Regions from separate parts of the Streptomyces sp. NPDC089915 genome, predicted to be linked through region 1. Evidence: riboswitches for the same ligand, from Rfam matches in the RefSeq annotation. Region 1 holds a riboswitch; each other region holds the start of a gene.
What was found. Region 1 has a riboswitch for thiamine pyrophosphate ahead of thiO (glycine oxidase ThiO). Riboswitches for the same ligand answer to the same signal wherever they lie in the genome.

Region 1 (6,288 bases):
CGGGCGATCTCCGGCACGGCGCCGGTGGTCAGCAGCTCCGCCATCACGTCGCCGGTGAGCGGGGTCAGCAGGACGCCGTTGCGGTAGTGGCCGGTGGCCAGGTGCAGCCCGGGCAGGTCGGTCGGGCCGAGCAGCGGCGCGTTGTCGGGGGAGCACGGGCGCAGCCCGGCCCGGGTCTCGACCAGTGGGAGCTCGGTGATGCCGGGGACCAGCTCGTGGGCGTCGCGCAGCAGCTCGTAGACCCCGCCGGCGGTGACGGTGGTGTCCCAGCCGAGTTCCTCGCTGGTGGCGCCGACGACGAGCTCGCCGTTCTCGCGCGGTACGAGGTAGACGTGGCTGCCGCGCACGACGGCCCGTACCGTCCGGGACAGGAACGGGGCGTAGGCGGGCGGGACGGCCAGGCGCAGCACCTGTCCCTTGACGGGCCGTACGGGTGGCAGTACCTGTTCCGGTACGCCTTCCAGCCGGCCGCTGAGCGAGCCCGCGGCCAGGACGACCTGGTCGGCGCGGAGCTCCGTGCCGTCGTCGAGCAGTGCTCCGCGGGCCTGGTCGGCGGTGACGAGGAGCCGGCGTGCGGCGGCCCGGTGGATGGTCACCCCGGCCCGTTCGCAGGCGGCCAGGAGTGCGGCGGCGAGCCGGCGCGGGTCCACCTGGTGGTCCCCGTCGACGCGCAGTCCGCCGCGTACCCCGGGGGCCAGCATCGGCTCCAGGCGGCGGCACTCGCGGCCGGTGAGCCATTCGGACTCCAGGCCGCAGCGGCGCTGGAGGGCGTGGAGTTCGCGCAGGTGGAGGCGGTCGTCGGCGTCGAGGGCGACGGCCAGGGTGCCGCAGGCCCGGTAGCCGAGGTCCATGCCGCCGCTGGCCTCGGTGAGCTCGGCGGCGAACTCCGGGTAGCGGGCGGCGGAGGCCACGTTGAGGCCGAGCAGGGTCTCCTCGCCGTAGTGCAGTTCGGTGACGGCGGCGAGCATGCCGGCCGCGACCCGGGCGGCGCCGCCGCCGGGGTCGGGGTCGGCGAGCGCGGTGCGCAGCCCCCGCCGGGCCGCCCGCCAGGCGGTGACCAGGCCGATGATGCCGCCACCGATGACGAGGACGTCATCGCCCCGGTGGTCGGATCCCTTGTCGGATGCGTGCATGGGCGTCCAGCCCCTCCCTTCGCCGGCATGACCCGGATCAGGTTCGTACGGTCGGAGGCCGGCCAGCCTCCCTCTCAGCCCGGTGCGCCCGGACTCCCGCGATAGGTACGGTGGCCAGCGTAACCCCGGGGCCGGTGCCGGGTAAGGCTGCCTCCCTCCGCCCGCCTCCCTCCGCCGTTCCGACCCGGCTTTCCTGACGGGCCGTCAGGTGACTAGGCTGACCGTGTGAGCGAGCAGACGGAACAGACGAAGCCCGGTGTCGTGATCGTCGGCGCCGGAATGGCCGGGGTGCAGACCGCGGTGGCCCTGCGGGAACAGGGCTGGACGGGCCCCGTGACCCTGCTGGGCGCCGAACCCCACCAGCCCTACGACCGGCCCCCGCTGTCCAAGGCGGTGCTCCTCGGCAAGGCCGAGGACTCCGCCTTCGACGTGGACTTCGAGGGCCTCGGCATCACCCTGCGCCTGGGGACGGAGGTCACCGGCCTGCGCGCCGCCGACCACGAGGTGGACACCGAGGCCGGCCCGGTCCCGTACGAGGTCCTCGTGCTGGCCACCGGAGCCACCCCCCTGACCCTGCCCGGCGCCGGCGGTGTCCCCGGCGTCCACCTGCTGCGCACCCTCGACGACGCCGCCCGGCTGCGCCCCGTGCTGGCCGCCGCCCCCGCCGCCGTCGTCGTCGGGGCCGGCTGGATCGGCGCCGAGTTCGCCACCGCCGCCCGCGAGGCCGGCTGCGCCGTCACCGTCGTCGAGGCCGCCGACCAGGTCCTGGCCGGAGCCCTGCCCGCCGAGGTCGCCGCCCCCATGGCCCGCTGGTACGAGGCCGCCGGCGCCACCCTGATCACCGGAGCCCGGGTGGCCGGGGTCGAGGAGGGCCGGGTGCTCCTCGCCGACGGCCGCGAGCTGCCCGCCGGGGCCGTCGTCGTCGGCATCGGCGCCCGCCCCGCCACCGACTGGCTCGACGGGAGCGGGGTCGAGCGGGGCCCGGACGGCTCCGTCACGGCCGACGCCCACCTGCGGACCTCCCTGCCCGGGGTGTACGCCGTCGGCGACTGCTCCTCCTTCCCCTCGGCCCGCTACGGGACCCGGCTGCTGGTCCACCACTGGGACAACGCCCTCCAGGGCCCCCGCGCGGTCGCCGCGAACATCGTCGCGGGGGATGCCGTCCAGGCCTACGACCCCGTGCCGTACTTCTGGTCCGAGCAGTTCGGCCGCTTCGTCCAGTACGCCGGCCACCACGGCGGCGCCGACACCCTGCTGTGGCGCGGCGCCCCGGACGGTGACGGCTGGTCGGTGTGCTGGCTGCGCGAGGGCGTCCTCGTCGCCGTCCTGGCCGTCGGCCGCCCCCGGGACCTGGCCCAGGGCCGCAGGCTGATCGAGGCGGGCACCCCGGTGGATCCGGCCAAGGTGGCCGACCCGGCCGTCCCGCTGAAGTCGGCGGCCGCCTGACGCACCCCCGGCGGGGGCCGTGACCGGACGCGGCCCCCCGATCCGGGCGGATCCCCGCCCATGGGGACGGACCCGGACGGACGGGGCCGGGTACCGGCGGCTCCGCCGAGGTGGCAGGCTTGTGTCCGTGACCGAGATTGACGCAAAGATCGATGCCCTCGTCCCCTCCTGGCTGTACCTCCCCGACATCGCGGAGATGCTCGACCTCGAGGTGACCAGGGTCCGCCAGATGGTCAAGGAAGGGCAGCTCATCGCCGTACGCCGGGGCGAGAACCGCGCCCTGCAGGTTCCGGCCCAGTTCATCGACGGCGACAAGGTCGTCAAGGGACTCGTCGGCCTGCTGACCGTGCTGCGCGACGACCGCTTCTCCGACGAGGAGATGCTGGAATGGCTCTTCACCGAGGATCCGACCCTGCCCGGCACCCCCGTGCAGGCGCTGCGCGAGAATCGCGGCACGGAGGTGAAGCGGCGCGCCCAGGCGCTCGCCCTCTGACCGGCTGATCCACAGGTGTGCGGGCGGGCCGGGGTACCCTCGGCCCGCCCGCACACCGCTATCACCAGGGGGTACTCCCATGCAGCAGCTGTCCGACGCCCGGCTCTACCTGTGCACGGACGCCCGCAAGCGGCAGGGCGACCTCCCCGAGTTCCTCGACGCCGTGCTGGCCGGAGGCGTGGACATCGTCCAGCTCCGCGACAAGGGCATGGAGGCCGGCGAGGAACTCGAACACCTCCAGGTCTTCGCCGAGGCGGCCCGCCGGCACGGCAAGCTCCTCGCGGTCAACGACCGCGCCGACGTCGCGCACGCCATCGGCTCCGACGTGCTGCACCTCGGCCAGGGCGACATCCCCGTCCCCGCCGCTCGCGCCATCCTCGGCCCGGACGTCCTGATCGGGCGCTCCTGCCACGCCGAGTCCGAGGTGGACGCCGCCGTCGCCGAGCCCGGCGTGGACTACTTCTGCACGGGCCCCTGCTGGCCCACCCCCACCAAGCCCGGCCGCTACGCCCCCGGCCTCGGCCTCGTCCGCTACGCGGCCTCCCTGGAGCAGGACCGCCCCTGGTTCGCCATCGGCGGCATCGACGCGGGCAACCTGGACGAGGTCCTCGACGCCGGCGCCACCCGCGTCGTGGTCGTCCGCGCCCTCACCGAGGCCTCGGACCCCGGCGCGGCCGCCGCCGACCTGGCCAAGCGCGTCCGCGCCCGCCTCGCCTAGCGGATCCCGGGCCGGCCGCCCGCGCCGCGTACTCGCGGACCGTTCGAGTCCTGGTCGAGCCCGCGCCAGGGTGTCCAAAAATCTGTCCAATGGATGGACAGCGCTTCGGCGTCCGCCGGGGCGCGTCTAACCTGCCCATATGGCCCTTGGTACCGCTTCCACCTGGTCGGACCGTGCACACACGGTCCGCGACCTCCTCGCGTCCGGAGCCTCGTATTCCTTCGAGTTCTGGGCTCCCAAGACCGAGAAGGGCGAGCGCAACCTCTGGAACGCGCTCCGCCGGATCGAGGCGGTCTCCCCGAGTTTCGTCTCCGTCACCTACGGTGCCGGCGGCTCCACCCGGGGCGGCACCGTCCGCGCCACCGAGCAGATCGCCGCCGACACGACGCTGACCCCCGTCGCGCACCTCACCGCCGTGGACCACTCCATCGCCGAGCTGCGCCACGTGATCGGCCAGTTCGCCGACGCCGGCATCCGCAACATGCTCGCGCTGCGCGGGGACCCGCCGGGCGACCCCATGGGTCCCTGGGTCAAGCACCCCGAGGGCGTGGACTACGCCGCCGACCTCGTGCGCCTGCTGAAGGAGTCCGGAGACTTCTGCGTCGGCGTCGCGGCCTTCCCCGAGATGCACCCCCGCTCGGCGGACTGGGATTCGGACATCCGGCACTTCGTGGACAAGTGCCGTGCCGGGGCGGACTACGCCATCACCCAGATGTTCTTCGATCCCGAGAATTATCTGCGGCTGCGCGACAGCGTCCAGAAGGCGGGCTGTGAGACCCCGATCATCCCCGAGGTCATGCCTGTTGTGGGTATCAAGCAGCTCGACCGACTGCCCCAGCTGAGCAACGCCGTCTTCCCTGACGCCGTGAAAGACCGCATGCTCGCCGTCAAGGACGATCCGGCCGCTGTACGCTCCATTGGCATCGAGTTCGCCACGGAGTTCTGCGCGCGGCTGCTGTCCGAAGGTGTTCCGGGACTGCACTTCATCACGCTGAACAATTCCACGGCGACTCTCGAAATCTACGAGAACCTGGGCCTGCACCAGCGGGCCTGACCGGCCGTCTCCCGTCTCCCGCGCGGTACGGCCGTACCGAGAGGGGCCTTGCATGGGAATGACGGTCCTCTACATCGCGTTCGGTTTCGTCGCGTTGTGGCTGCTTGCCGAGGTCCTGATGCAGTACAAGGCCCGGCTGCGCTGGCGCCTGCTCGCCTTCGCCGGGTTCCTCGGCGTCGTGGCCGGGGTCGTGCTGCCGTCGGTGCTGGTCATCGCCGCCGGCGCGGCCGCCTTCGCCGTCGGCCAGACCCTGGTGACGCTCTCCTTCCGCAAGGGCTTCGTCGCCGGCTGGGCCCTGCGCAAGGGCAAGGGCGAGGCGCCCGCGCGCAAGGAGGGGCAGAGCAGACGCCGCCGCTCCGGTGGCGGCGCGCCGCGCCCGGAGCCCGCGCTGGAGGTGACCGGGCTGGAGTACGGCTCCCAGGCTCCGGCCGGCCCGCGCGACGGCGACGACGACCGTGAGGAGCGGAACGTCTTCACCCCGCAGCCGGTGCCCGAGGAGACCGGCTCCTACGGGATACAGAGCTTCGCCCCCCAGCAGCCCGACGCCACCGCCGCCTTCGCCTCGCCGTTCGCCGCCGACGGACAGGACGGCGGACAGCACGCCCCCTACTACGACCCGGCCCAGGGCGCCCAGGGCGGCTACGATTACGGCACCGGCTACCCGGCGGGCGACCAGCAGGTCTACGCCGCCTACTCGGACCCGTACATCGGCACCGGCGGAGCCGTCTCCCCGGGCCAGCCGTACGACTACCCGCAGTACGACCCCGCGCAGCAGCAGTACTCCATGGACACCCCGCCCGGCGGGGTCTGGGTCCCGCAGCAGCGCGCCACCGACGCGGCCCCGCAGCCCTACCCGGAGCAGGACCCCCAGCAGCAGCCGCCGCAGGGGTACCCGTACCAGGGCAACGGCGAGTACGGGCAGTACCGCCACTGAGGTGAACGAGGGGAGGGCCCGGCTCGCGCGAGCCGGGCCCTCCCCTTTCCCCGCGCCCCCGGCGCCGGGGGTTCACTGCGAGCCGCGGAACTCCGAGCCCTCGACGATCAGGCCCGCCACCAGGGCCCCGGTCATCCCCGCGTGCGCCAGCCCGCCGCCGGGGTGCGCCCAGCCGCCCGCGAGGTACAGCCCGGGCAGCCCCGTCGCGTTGGCCGGGTACAGCAGACGGCCGCCGTCGCCCGGCAGGGCCGGGGCGGGCACCGAACCGCCGAGGGCGCCCGTGGCCGCCTCCACGTGCGCGGGGGTGCGCACCTCCTGCCACATCAGCCGCTTGCGCAGGTCGGGTACGGCCCGCGCGGCGAGGTCCAGCAGCTTCTCCGGGTCCGGGACGGCCGCCCCGCCGGCGGGGCCGCACACCGCGCTGACGGTGACGGCCTCGTGGTCCGCGTCGGGCCGGGTGGACGGGTCGTCCGGGCGCAGCACCGTGACCAGCTGGACGGCGGCGGAGCC
Region 2 (6,288 bases), on a different contig from region 1:
TCATGTCGATGTTCGGGTAGAGCCCGTGGATCAGCCCGGTGTTGTCGTCCGTGTTCCCGCTCAGGAACGCCCAGCCGATGAACAGCGAGCCCAGCAGCCCGATCAGCAGCAGTGAGACCAGGGTGCCGAGGACGGCGACCGAGGTGCGTGCGGTCAGCCCGTGGCACATGTAGAGGGCGATCAGCATGATCGCGCTGGCTCCGACCACCGCGACGACCAGGGGGTTCGAACCCTGCAGGATCGCCGGGAGGATGAAGAGGGTCAGCACCCCGAAGCTGACCACGAGCGCGATGAGCGCGAACAGTCCGCGCATCCGGCCGACGACGACCACCGCGACCGCGAAGACGGCCGCCAGGAGGGCCATCGGGAACTTCCGGTTCAGGTCGATCACGGAGTACTGGAGGTCGCGCGGCGCGTCCGGCGCGTAGGCGACCACCACCTCCTGGTCCTTCTCCAGCTGTCTCGGCGCGCCCGGCTGGACGATCTCGAAGAAGACGCGGCCCTTGTCCGGTCCGGTGCCCACCTCGACGGTGGCCCGCTTGCACGACCCGGCCTGCGCGCCGCGTCCCTCGGGGGCGGGGGTGCTGCCGGTGGGGGGCACCTGCGAGGCGTTCACCGACTTGCAGTCGACGTTCGAGAGGGCGACCACCTTGCCCTGCTGGGTCTGGCGGTCGAAGCCCACCCCGGTGCGCTCGTGGGCGGGGGCGCCGCCCGGCCACAGCACCACCATGCCGACGCAGACGGCGGCGGCGAAGGGGATGAGGACGGCGGAGATGACCTTGCGCAGGTGCTTGGAGACGGGGGCCGCCGGCCCGTGGCCGTGACTGTGGCCGTGGCCGTGGCCGTGGCCGTGGCCGTGGCCGTGCCCATGCCCTTGTCCGTGGCCTTGTCCGTGATCGGGGGATCCGTGGCCGTGGGAAGGCCCCTCGCCACCGCCGGCCGCATGTCCGTGGGACGCATGCTCGTGGCCGGTGTGGCCCAAGGGGTCTGTGGGCTCGTTGGGGGGCTGCGGCGAGGTCGTCACCGGCAGATCATCGCAAGAGATGAGGGGGCCCACTGTTCAGCACGCCACAGATGACGCTAGCGTGGGGGCTACTTTGCACAACGCGGGAGCTCGGAGCACCGGGCTGAGAGGGCGCTGATCACCGTACGCGCATGAGAATGCGTACGGGAGGAGGCTGCGTCGACCGCCGAACCTGTTACCGGGTAATGCCGGCGTAGGGAGATCAGGTCTCATGACCATTCAGGACGCACGCACGCCTGCCGCCGGCGAGAACGCCGACGGCCAGACCGAGCGCCAGCCCGGCTGGCACAAGGGATACCTGGCGGGTTCCCGCCCGGACATCCGGGTGCCGGTCCGCCAGGTCCACCTCACCAACGGCAAGGACGTCACGCTCTACGACACGTCCGGTCCGTACACCGACCCGCAGATCGAGACCGACGTGCGCCGCGGCCTGCCGCCGCTGCGCGAGAACTGGATCATCGGCCGCGGTGACACCGAGGAGTACGCGGGCCGTCCCGTGCGCCCCGAGGACGACGGCATCAAGCACACCTCGCCCCGCGGTGGCCTCAAGAACCTCGACGCGGTCTTCCCGGGCCGTCCGCGCCTGCCGCGCCGGGGCCGTGGCGGCCAGGCCGTCACGCAGCTCGCGTACGCCCGCCGGGGCGAGATCACCCCGGAGATGGAGTACGTCGCGCTCCGCGAGAACGTCTCCCCCGAGGTCGTTCGCGAGGAGATCGCCGCAGGTCGCGCGGTGCTTCCGGCCAACGTGAACCACCCGGAGATCGAGCCGATGATCATCGGCAAGCGGTTCCTGGTAAAGGTCAACGCCAACATCGGCAACTCGGCCGTCACCTCCTCCATCGAGGAGGAGGTCGACAAGATGACCTGGGCCACCAAGTGGGGCGCCGACACGGTCATGGACCTCTCGACCGGCCGCAACATCCACACCACGCGTGAGTGGGTCCTGCGCAACTCCCCCGTCCCGATCGGCACCGTGCCGCTCTACCAGGCGCTGGAGAAGGTCGACGGCCGTGCCGAGGACCTGACCTGGGAGATCTACAAGGACACGGTCATCGAGCAGGCCGAGCAGGGCGTCGACTACATGACGGTCCACGCCGGCGTGCTGCTGCCGTACGTGCCGCTGACGGCCCGCCGCAAGACCGGCATCGTCTCGCGCGGTGGCTCGATCATGGCCGCCTGGTGCCTGGCGCACCACAAGGAGAACTTCCTCTACACGAACTTCGAGGAGCTCTGCGAGATCCTCGCGGCGTACGACGTCACCTACTCGCTCGGTGACGGCCTGCGCCCCGGCTCCATCGCGGACGCCAACGACGCGGCGCAGTTCGCCGAGCTCAAGACGCTGGGCGAGCTGAACACGATCGCCAAGCGGCACAACGTGCAGACGATGATCGAGGGCCCGGGCCACGTCCCGATGCACAAGATCAAGGAGAACATCGACCTCCAGCAGGAGATCTGCGAGGAGGCGCCGTTCTACACGCTCGGCCCGCTCACCACGGACGTCGCGCCCGCGTACGACCACATCACCTCCGGCATCGGCGCCGCGATGATCGCCTGGTGGGGCACCGCGATGCTCTGCTACGTGACGCCCAAGGAGCACCTGGGCCTGCCCAACCGCGACGACGTGAAGACCGGCGTCATCACGTACAAGATCGCGGCGCACGCGGCCGACCTGGCCAAGGGCCACCCGGGCGCCCAGGAGTGGGACGACGCCCTGTCCGACGCCCGGTTCGAGTTCCGCTGGGAGGACCAGTTCAACCTGGCCCTCGACCCGGACACGGCCCGCGAGTTCCACGACGAGACGCTCCCGGCCGAGCCGGCGAAGACCGCCCACTTCTGCTCCATGTGCGGTCCGAAGTTCTGCTCGATGAAGATCTCCCAGGACATCCGCCGTGAGCACGGCGGGGACCTGAAGGCCGATGAGATCGAGGCGGGCATGGCGGAGAAGTCCGCCGAGTTCGCCGCCTCGGGCAACCGCGTCTACCTCCCGCTGGCGGACTGATCCGGCCGGACGGACCGGCCCGCGGCCTCATGGGGGGAGCCGCGGGACGGTCGGTCCGGACCGCGTGAAAAAGGGTCTTGCGCTGGAGTGCGCTCCAGCTCCTAGAGTGCGGCCGCATGACCATGCGATACCGGAATCTGGGCGGGACCGGCATAGAGGTGAGTGCCCACTGCCTCGGCACGATGATGTTCGGGGCGGTGGGGAACCCGGACCACGAGGACTGTGCGCGGATCATCCACGCCGTCCTTGACCAGGGCGTCAACTTCGTGGACACCGCGGACATGTACTCCGCGGGTGAGTCCGAGGTGATCGTCGGCAAGGCACTCAAGGGGCGGCGTGACGACGTCGTGCTCGCCACCAAGGTCCACTTCCAGATGGGAGAGGGACGCAACCGCAGCGGCAACTCGCGCCGCTGGATCGTTCGGGCCGTCGAGGACAGCCTGCGCCGGCTGGACACCGAGTGGATCGATCTCTACCAGGTGCACCGGCCCGATCACTCGACCGACGTCGAGGAGACCCTGTCCGTCCTCGGCGATCTCGTCAGGGCCGGGAAGATCCGGTCCTTCGGCTGTTCGACCTTTCCCGCCGAGGAACTGGTCGAGGCCCATCACGTCGCCGAGCGGCGGGCGCTCCCCCGGTTCCGGACCGAGCAGCCGCCGTACTCGATCCTCGCGCGCGGCATCGAGGCCGATGTGCTGCCGGTCGCCCGCCGGTACGGGATGGGCGTGCTCACCTGGAGCCCCCTCGCCTCGGGCTTCCTGAGCGGGAAGCACCGGCTCGGCGGTCCGGTCGATCTGACCACGGGCCGGGCGAAGCTCCACCCGGCCCGCTTCGATCCGGCCCTCCCGGGCAACGTGGCCAAGCTGGAGGCGGTGGAGAAGCTCCTGGGGATCGCCGATGACCTGGGGTGCACCCTGCCGGAGCTGGCGGTGGCCTTCCCGCTCGCGCACCCGGCGGTCACCTCGGTGATCATCGGGCCGCGCACCATGGAGCAGTTCCAGTCGCTGTCCAAGGGGGCGGGGCTGGTCCTCGACGACGAGGTGCTCGACCGGATCGACGAGATCGTCGCGCCCGGTGCGAACCTCTACCACCCGGACGGTGTCTGGCTCCCGCCGGCGCTCACGGACGCCGCCCAGCGGCGGCGCCCGCTCGGAGACCGGGCCGCGGGCTAGGCCGGCGCGGGCGATGTTTCACGTGAAACGGAGCGGTGTTTCACGTGAAACGTCCCTGGGCCCGCCTTGGCCCGGGCGAAGTCCAGGTTGGCCGTGACGCGTTCGCGGTGCTCCTCGGGGAGCCTGCCCTCGCCGAGGAGGCGCTCGCAGAGCTCCAGTGACTCGCGGTACTCGCCGACCCAGTAGGCGGCGATGGCGAGCTCGTCGAGGGCGCGCCACTCGTGCCAGGCGTACTCCACGAACAGGATGTCCTTCGGGTACGGGACGCGGACGGCCTGCCGGGCGAACATGTAGGCCAGCGGCCAGCGCTCCTCCACGCGGCAGATGCCCGCGAGGTCCCCGATGGCCTCGGCGCGCGAGGGGCGGCTCTCGAACGCGCGGAGGTAGCGGTCCGTCACCTCGGCCGCCGGACGGCCCAGGCCGGCGGCGGCCCGTGCGGCGTAGACCCGGGCGAGGTAGGTCTCCTCGTGGAAGCCGGCCATGGCCGCCCGGCGGTCGTAGGCGGCGAGGGACTTCTCCTGCTCTCCCGCGTCGCGCCAGCTCTGGCCGAGGTAGAACATGTAGCGGGCGTTGCCGGGCTCCTTGGCCAGGCCCTCTTCGAGGATCGCCGCATCGCGCAGGTACTTCTGCCGCTGGCCGCCCTCCCGGAGCCGGGCGCCCCCGCCGATGCTGAGGATGTGGGCTCCGGCGAGCGTCCCGAGGCCGTACTCGCCGCCGCAGTCGATGTACTCGTGGAGCACCCCGACGTACCGCCAGGGCAGCCGGGTGGAGACGAGCGCCGGCCGGTAGTGGACGATCGGCCCGTCGCGCAGGGCGATCCGGTAGGCGTCGAGGGTCAGCTCCGGCATCCGGAACCCCGGCTCCACCTCCATCGCGTCGTCGGCGTCGATGAACAGGAGGTAGTCGGCGTGGTCGCGGGCGAGCTCGATCGCCTCGGTCCGGCTCCCGTCGAAGCCCTTCCAGGGGCGTTCGTGGAGGGTGCCGGGGATGTCGCCGAAGCAGTCCCGGATGACGTCCTGGGTGCCGTCCGTCGACCCGGTGTCCACGATCACCCAGGTGTCGATCAGGGGGCGTACCGAGTCGAGGCACTTCCGGATGGTGGGGGCCTCGTCCTTGACGATCATGTTCAGACAGACTTTTGGTCTCATCGTCGGGGACTTTAGGGAGCGGGCACGGGCCGCCCATGGCTGGCACGCCGGGAAAGTCTGAGTTGGCCCGATTGGCGGCACAGGGTCAGCCGGTGCGCTGATAGCCGGAGTGGTCCCGAGGGCGTCGCGCGGCGATCCGTGCCCGGCGGGAGAGGCTCGACCCGCGACCGGAACCCGACGGTTCCGGTTCGAGTCACTCTGCTGAAGGAGCGCTCTATGAGTCGTGAGCACCGGGTCAAGGCCGTCCCCCTCGGTCCGCTTCCGCGAGGGAGGGTCTGGCTGGCGGGAGGCGCCCTGGCCTCGTTCTCCCTCGTACTGGTGGGCATCGTCAGCCCCGTAGTCGCGGTGGCGCAGCAGGCCGGGCCCGCGGTGGCGGTGGCGGCCGGGCCGGCCGGAGGCGGTGGCGAGGACCACTGCAAGCAGAAACCCCACCACGGGGGCGGCGATGACGACCGGCCGGAGGCGGCCCGGTCGTCCGCCCGGACTCCCGGCGGCGGCGACCGGGACGACGAATGCCGCGGACCGCGCGGTCCGCGCGGCCCGAAGGGCCCGAAGGGCGACACGGGGCCGACGGGCCCGACGGGACCGACCGGCGCGACGGGTGCGACGGGGGCTACGGGTGCGACCGGGGCTACGGGTGCGACCGGCGCGACTGGCGCTACCGGGGCTACGGGAGACATCGGCCCGACGGGGCCGACGGGTGCGACGGGTGCGACCGGTGCGACCGGCGCTACCGGTGCGACGGGTGCTACCGGTGCCACGGGCGCCACCGGGGCTACGGGAGACATCGGCCCGACGGGGCCGACGGGTGCGACCGGTGCCACGGGCGCTACCGGTGCTACCGGTGCTACCGGTGCTACCGGTGCGACGGGTGCTACCGGTGCGACGGGTGCTACCGGCGCGACGGGTGCCACCGGTGCCACGGGCGCCACCGGTGCGACCGGT
Region 3 (6,288 bases), on a different contig from region 1:
GCCAAGACCAAGGCCGAGGACTCCAAGGTCTCCATCCGCTCCGTGCGCCGCAAGGCCAAGGACGCCCTCGACAAGCTGGTCAAGGACAAGGAGGCCGGCGAGGACGAGGTGCGCCGCGCCGAGAAGGAGCTCGACGACACCACCGCGAAGTACGTCGCGCAGGTGGACGAGCTGCTCAAGCACAAGGAAGCCGAGCTCCTCGAGGTCTGATGAACGACTCTCCCTGGGCCGCTGAGCCGGTACCGGCGGGTCCCGCATACGATGCGCTGGTGGGCCCTCAGACTGCGCCCATGCCCATCGTGCCCGATGCCGCCGGCCGTGCGTTCGACGACCGGGAAGCACGCGATCGGGGGGCCGCCTTCGCGGGCGGCCCCCCGCTCCGTACCGAGATGCCGTTGCAGGAGCCCATGCCCAGCCCCCCGCCCCCGCCTTCGCAGGCACCGCAGGACGCCTCGCCCCCGCCGCAGAAGAAGCGCGCCGGGCGGGATCTGCGTGCCGCCATAGGGGTCGGCGTCGGCCTCGGCGCGGTGATCTTCGCTTCGCTGTTCATCGTCAAGGCCGTCTTCGTCGGCGTGATCGTCGTCGCGGTCGTCGTCGGCCTGTGGGAGCTCACCTCCCGGCTCCAGGAGAAGAAGGGCATCAAGGCCCCGCTGGTCCCGCTCGCGGTCGGCGGCGCGGCGATGGTCATCGCCGGCTACGTCCGGGGGGCCGAGGGCGCCTGGGTCGCCATGGTGCTGACCGCGCTGGCGGTCCTCGTCTGGCGGATGACGGAACCGCCCGAGGACTACCTCAAGGACGTCACCGCGGGCGTCTTCGCGGCGTTCTACGTGCCCTTCCTGGCCACCTTCGTCGCGATGCTCCTCACGGCCGAGGACGGCCCGCAGCGGGTGGTGACCTTCCTCCTGCTGACCGTCGTCAGCGACACCGGGGCCTACGCCGTCGGCTGGCGCTTCGGCAAGACCAAGCTCGCGCCGCGCATCAGCCCCGGAAAGACCCGCGAGGGGCTCTTCGGCGCGGTGGCCTTCGCCATGGCGGCGGGCGCCCTGTGCATGGAGTTCCTGATCGACGGGGGCTCCTGGTGGCAGGGCCTGCTGCTGGGCCTGGCCGTCGCCGTCAGCGCGACCCTGGGCGACCTCGGCGAGTCGATGATCAAGCGTGACCTCGGCATCAAGGACATGGGCACGCTGCTCCCGGGCCACGGAGGCATCATGGACCGCCTGGACTCGCTGCTCCCGACCGCTCCGGTGGTCTGGCTGCTGCTGGCGGCGTTCGTCGGCACCGGCTGACGGGTTCGGGCCGGGTTATCCTGGAGGGCGCGCCGTGTTCGCACGGCGCGCCCTTTCCGTCACGCGGCCGAGCCGCCGCGGACCGGCCCTGCACGCGCGGGGTGACCCCCACCCCGTCGTACCGAGGAGTACCGCATGGCCCCCCGTCCCGTCCCGGGCGAGCTCACCTTCGTCGCCCCGCGTGGAGCCAAGAAGCCTCCGCGGCACCTCGCCGACCTGACCCCGGCCGAGCGCCGCGAGGCGGTGGCCGCGATCGGCGAGAAGCCGTTCCGGGCCAAGCAGCTCTCCCAGCACTACTTCGCCCGCTACGCCCACGACCCGGCCGAGTGGACGGACATCCCGGCCGGCTCGCGCGAGAAGCTCCAGCAGGAGCTGCTGCCCGAGCTGATGAACGTCGTGCGGCACATCAGCTGCGACAACGACACCACCCGCAAGACCCTGTGGAAGCTGCACGACGGCACGCTCGTCGAGTCCGTGCTGATGCGCTACCCCGACCGGGTGACCATGTGCATCTCCTCGCAGGCCGGCTGCGGCATGAACTGCCCGTTCTGCGCCACAGGCCAGGCCGGCCTCGACCGCAACCTTTCCACCGCCGAGATCGTGCACCAGATCGTCGACGGCATGCGCGCCCTGCGCGACGGCGAGGTCCCCGGTGGCCCGGCCCGCCTGTCTAACATCGTCTTCATGGGCATGGGCGAGCCGCTCGCGAACTACAACCGCGTCGTCGGCGCCATCCGCCGCCTCACCGACCCGGAGCCGGACGGCCTGGGCCTGTCGCAGCGCGGCATCACCGTCTCCACCGTCGGCCTGGTCCCGGCCATGCTGCGGTTCGCCGACGAGGGCTTCAAGTGCCGCCTCGCCGTCTCCCTGCACGCCCCGGACGACGAGCTGCGCGACACCCTCGTCCCCGTGAACACCCGCTGGAAGGTCCGCGAGGTCCTCGACGCGGCCTGGGAGTACGCCGAGAAGTCCGGCCGCCGGATCTCCATCGAGTACGCCCTGATCCGCGACATCAACGACCAGGCCTGGCGCGGCGACCTGCTCGGACGCCTGCTCAAGGGCAAGCGGGTGCACGTCAACCTGATCCCGCTGAACCCGACGCCGGGCTCGAAGTGGACCGCCTCGCGACCCGAGGACGAGAAGGCCTTCGTCGAGGCCATCGCCCGCCACGGCGTGCCCGTGACCGTACGGGACACCCGCGGCCAGGAGATCGACGGTGCGTGCGGACAGCTCGCCGCGAGCGAGCGGTAGGCTGGCCCGCGTACATCTGCATATTCCGACAGGGGAGCGCCACAGCGCTGAGAGTGCGGCACACGTTTTTGGATCGAGCACCGTGGCCGCAGACCCTCTGAACCTCGCCCAGGTCATTCTGGGTAGGAAGTTCGGTCACCACCTCAAGCTGTTGCGCCCTGCCCGGGCGCCCCGCTCCACCAGAGCGCCCGGGCGGGGCCGCGTCTTCTCCTGGTCATCCCAGGAGGAATGAACCGTGAGCACCACCAAGAAGATCGCGGGCGCGGCGCTGGCCGCCGCCCTCGGCGTCAGCACGCTGACCGCGTGCGGCGGCGGCACCAAGAAGGACGACGGGGCCGCCGAGAGCGGTGCCCCGAAGTCCAAGACCGTCACCCTCGTCTCCCACGACTCCTTCAACGTGACCGACTCGGTCCTCAAGGAGTTCGAGCAGCAGAGCGGCTATACCGTCAAGGTCCTCAAGTCCGGGGACGCCGGCGCCGCCCTGAACCAGGAGATCCTCACCAAGGGCTCCCCGCGCGGCGACGTCTTCTTCGGTGTCGACAACACGCTCCTCTCGCGCGCCCTCGACAACGGGATCTTCACCCCGTACGAGGCCAAGGGCCTGGCGGAGGTCAAGCCCGAGTACGTGCTCGACAAGCAGCACCGGGTCACCCCCGTCGACTCCGGCGACATCTGCGTCAACTACGACAAGGCCTACTTCGCCGACAAGAAGATCGCCCCGCCGCAGACGCTGGACGACCTGCTCAAGCCCGAGTACAAGAACCTGCTGGTCACCGAGAACGCCGCGACCTCCTCGCCCGGCCTCGGCTTCCTCCTCGCCTCCGTCGGCAAGTACGGCGAGGACGGCTGGAAGGACTACTGGACCAAGCTGAAGGCCAACGGCGTCGAGGTCGTCGACGGCTGGGAGCAGGCCTACAACGAGCGCTTCTCCGGCTCCGCCGGCGGCAAGAAGGCCAAGGGCGACCGTCCGCTGGTCGTCTCCTACGCCTCCAGCCCGCCGGTCGAGGTCCTCTACGGCGAGCCCCAGCCGGCCGAGGCCCCCACGGGCGTGGCCACCGGCACCTGCTTCCGCCAGGTCGAGTTCGCGGGCCTGCTGAAGGGCGCGAAGAACGAGGAGGGCGGCAAGGCCCTCATCGACTTCCTGATCGGCAAGAAGTTCCAGGAGGACATGCCGCTCCAGATGTTCGTGAACCCGGTGGTCAAGGACGCGAAGCTGCCGGAGGTCTTCACCAAGCACGGCGTGGTGGTCGAGAAGCCGGAGAACGTGGCCCCCGAGACCATCGCGAAGAACCGTGACCAGTGGGTCAAGGCATGGTCCTCGATCGTCGTGAAGTAGTCCGCGACGGCTCCCCGAAGGAGAGCGGGCGGGCCACCGCCGTCAGGCTGGCCCTGATGGCCGTGCCGCTCGCCTTCTTCGGGCTGTTCTTCGCCTACCCCGTCGCCGCCATCGTCGGCCGCGGGTTCAGGACGGACGAGGGCTGGCGGTTCGGGCGGATCGGCGAGGTCCTCGCCCAGCCGGACATCGCCGGCGTGCTGTGGTTCACCACCTGGCAGGCGCTCGCCTCGACCGTGCTCACCCTGCTCGTCGCGCTGCCCGGCGCGTACGTGTTCGCACGGTTCTCCTTCCCCGGCAAGCAGCTGCTGCGCGCCCTGGTCACCGTCCCCTTCGTGCTGCCGACCGTGGTCGTCGGCACGGCCTTCCTGGCCCTGGTCGGGCGGAACGGGCTGCTGGACGAGGTGTGGGGCGTCCGGCTGGACACCACCGTGTGGGCGATCCTGCTCGCCCACGTCTTCTTCAACTACGCCGTCGTCGTCCGCACGGTCGGCGGGCTGTGGGCCCAGCTGGACCCGCGCCAGGAGGAGGCCGCCCGGGTGCTGGGCGCCGGGCGGTTCGCGGCCTGGCGGCGGGTGACCCTGCCCGCGCTCGCCCCGGCGGTGGCGGCGGCCGCGCTGATGGTGTTCCTGTTCACCTTCAGCTCCTTCGGCGTCGTGCAGATCCTCGGCGGCCCCTCGTACGCCACGCTGGAGGTCGAGGTCTACCGGCAGACGGCGCAGCTGCTGGACCTGCCGACGGCCGCGGTGCTGACGCTGGTGCAGTTCGCCGCCGTCGGGCTGATCCTCGCCGTGCACGCCCGGACCGTGCGCCGGCGGGAGACCGCGCTGCGGCTCGTCGACCCCGCGCGCACCGCGCACCCGCCGCGCGGCTGGGCGCAGCGCGGGCTGCTGGCCGGGGTGCTGCTGACGGTGGCGCTGCTGATCGTGGCGCCCCTGGCCGTGCTGGTGGAGCGGTCCCTGGACGCGCCGGGCGGGTACGGGTTCGGGTTCTACCGGGCGCTCCAGGAGGCCGGGGCCGGTGGCGGAACGTTTCTGGTGCCGCCGCTGGAGGCCATCTGGAACTCCCTGCAGTACGCGCTCGCCGCCACCGCCATCGCCCTGGCCGTCGGCGGGCTCGCGGCGGCGGCGCTGGCCCGGCGGGCGGGCCGCTTCGTCCGGGGCTTCGACGCGCTGCTGATGCTCCCGCTCGGGGTGTCCGCCGTGACGGTGGGCTTCGGGTTCCTGATCACCCTCGACGTGCCCCCGCTGGACCTGCGCACCTCCTGGATCCTGGTGCCGCTGGCGCAGGCGCTGGTCGGGGTGCCGTTCGTCGTGCGGACCATGCTGCCGGTGCTGCGGGCGGTCGACGGGCGGCTGCGGGAGGCCGCGGCGGTGCTCGGGGCCTCCCCGCTGCGGGTCTGGCGGGAGGTGGACCTGCCGCTGGTGCGGCGGGCGGTGCTGATCGCGGCGGGCTTCGCCTTCGCGGTCTCGCTGGGCGAGTTCGGCGCGACGGTGTTCATCGCCCGGCCGGACCACCCGACGCTGCCGGTGGCGGTGGCCCGGCTGCTGGGGCGGGCCGGGGAGATGAACTACGGGCAGGCGATGGCCCTGAGCACGATTCTGATGCTGGTGTGCGCGGTGTCCCTGCTGGTGCTGGAACGGCTGCGACCCGACAAGACCTCGGGAGAGTTCTGATGACCCTGCTCCGGCTCGAAGGGGTGACGGTCCGCTTCGGCGACCGGGCGGTCGTGGACGCGGTGGACCTGGAGGTCGCCGAGCACGAGACCGTCTGCGTGCTGGGGCCCAGCGGCAGCGGCAAGTCCACCCTGCTGCGGGTGGTGGCCGGGCTCCAGCCGCCCACCGCCGGACGGGTGCTGCTGGGCGGCGCCGACCAGGCCGGGGTGCCCGTGCACCGGCGGGGGGTGGGCCTGATGTTCCAGGACCACCAGCTGTTCCCGCACCGCGACGTCGGCGGGAACGTGGCCTTCGGCCTGCGCGTCCGGGGCTCCGCGAAGGCGGAGTACGCGGAGCGGGTCGCCCGGCTCCTGGACCTGGTCGGGCTCCCCGGGGCCCAGGGCCGGGCCGTGGCCTCGCTGTCGGGCGGTGAGCAGCAGCGGGTCGCCCTGGCCCGGGCGCTGGCGCCCTCGCCGAGGCTGCTGATGCTGGACGAGCCGCTCGGCCAGCTGGACCGGGGGCTGCGCGAGCGGCTGGTGGTCGAGCTCCAGGGGCTGTTCTCGCGGCTGGGCACCACCGTGCTGGCGGTCACCCACGACCAGGGCGAGGCCTTCGCGCTGGCCGACCGGGTGGTGGTGATGCGGGACGGGCGGATCGCGCAGGCGGGGACCCCGCTGGAGGTGTGGCAGCGGCCGGCGTCGGAGTTCGTGGCGCGGTTCCTCGGCTTCGAGAACGTGGTCCCGGCCACCGTCTCCGGGGGCGC

Region 2: another riboswitch for thiamine pyrophosphate. It lies ahead of thiC (phosphomethylpyrimidine synthase ThiC); the one in region 1 lies ahead of thiO (glycine oxidase ThiO).
Region 3: another riboswitch for thiamine pyrophosphate. It lies ahead of AB0O29_RS28010 (thiamine ABC transporter substrate-binding protein); the one in region 1 lies ahead of thiO (glycine oxidase ThiO).

Annotation. Positions count from the first base shown of each region.
Region 1 is NZ_JBFBGN010000143.1:8,276-14,563, reverse strand. It holds gene thiO (glycine oxidase ThiO) at 1-1,133, opposite strand, end outside; TPP riboswitch at 1,131-1,243, opposite strand; gene AB0O29_RS29415 (FAD/NAD(P)-binding oxidoreductase) at 1,359-2,579, shown strand; gene AB0O29_RS29410 (Rv2175c family DNA-binding protein) at 2,707-3,072, shown strand; gene thiE (thiamine phosphate synthase) at 3,152-3,790, shown strand; gene metF (methylenetetrahydrofolate reductase [NAD(P)H]) at 3,930-4,844, shown strand; gene AB0O29_RS29395 (hypothetical protein) at 4,897-5,778, shown strand; gene AB0O29_RS29390 (NAD(P)/FAD-dependent oxidoreductase) at 5,851-6,288, opposite strand, start outside.
Region 2 is NZ_JBFBGN010000004.1:77,781-84,068, reverse strand. It holds gene AB0O29_RS02695 (YibE/F family protein) at 1-1,024, opposite strand, end outside; TPP riboswitch at 1,097-1,241, shown strand; gene thiC (phosphomethylpyrimidine synthase ThiC) at 1,236-3,023, shown strand; gene AB0O29_RS02685 (aldo/keto reductase) at 3,146-4,195, shown strand; gene AB0O29_RS02680 (glycosyltransferase) at 4,192-5,343, opposite strand.
Region 3 is NZ_JBFBGN010000126.1:7,221-13,508, forward strand. It holds gene frr (ribosome recycling factor) at 1-210, shown strand, start outside; gene AB0O29_RS28000 (phosphatidate cytidylyltransferase) at 210-1,286, shown strand; gene rlmN (23S rRNA (adenine(2503)-C(2))-methyltransferase RlmN) at 1,422-2,537, shown strand; TPP riboswitch at 2,558-2,684, shown strand; gene AB0O29_RS28010 (thiamine ABC transporter substrate-binding protein) at 2,773-3,873, shown strand; gene AB0O29_RS28015 (iron ABC transporter permease) at 3,930-5,546, shown strand; gene AB0O29_RS28020 (ABC transporter ATP-binding protein) at 5,546-6,288, shown strand, end outside.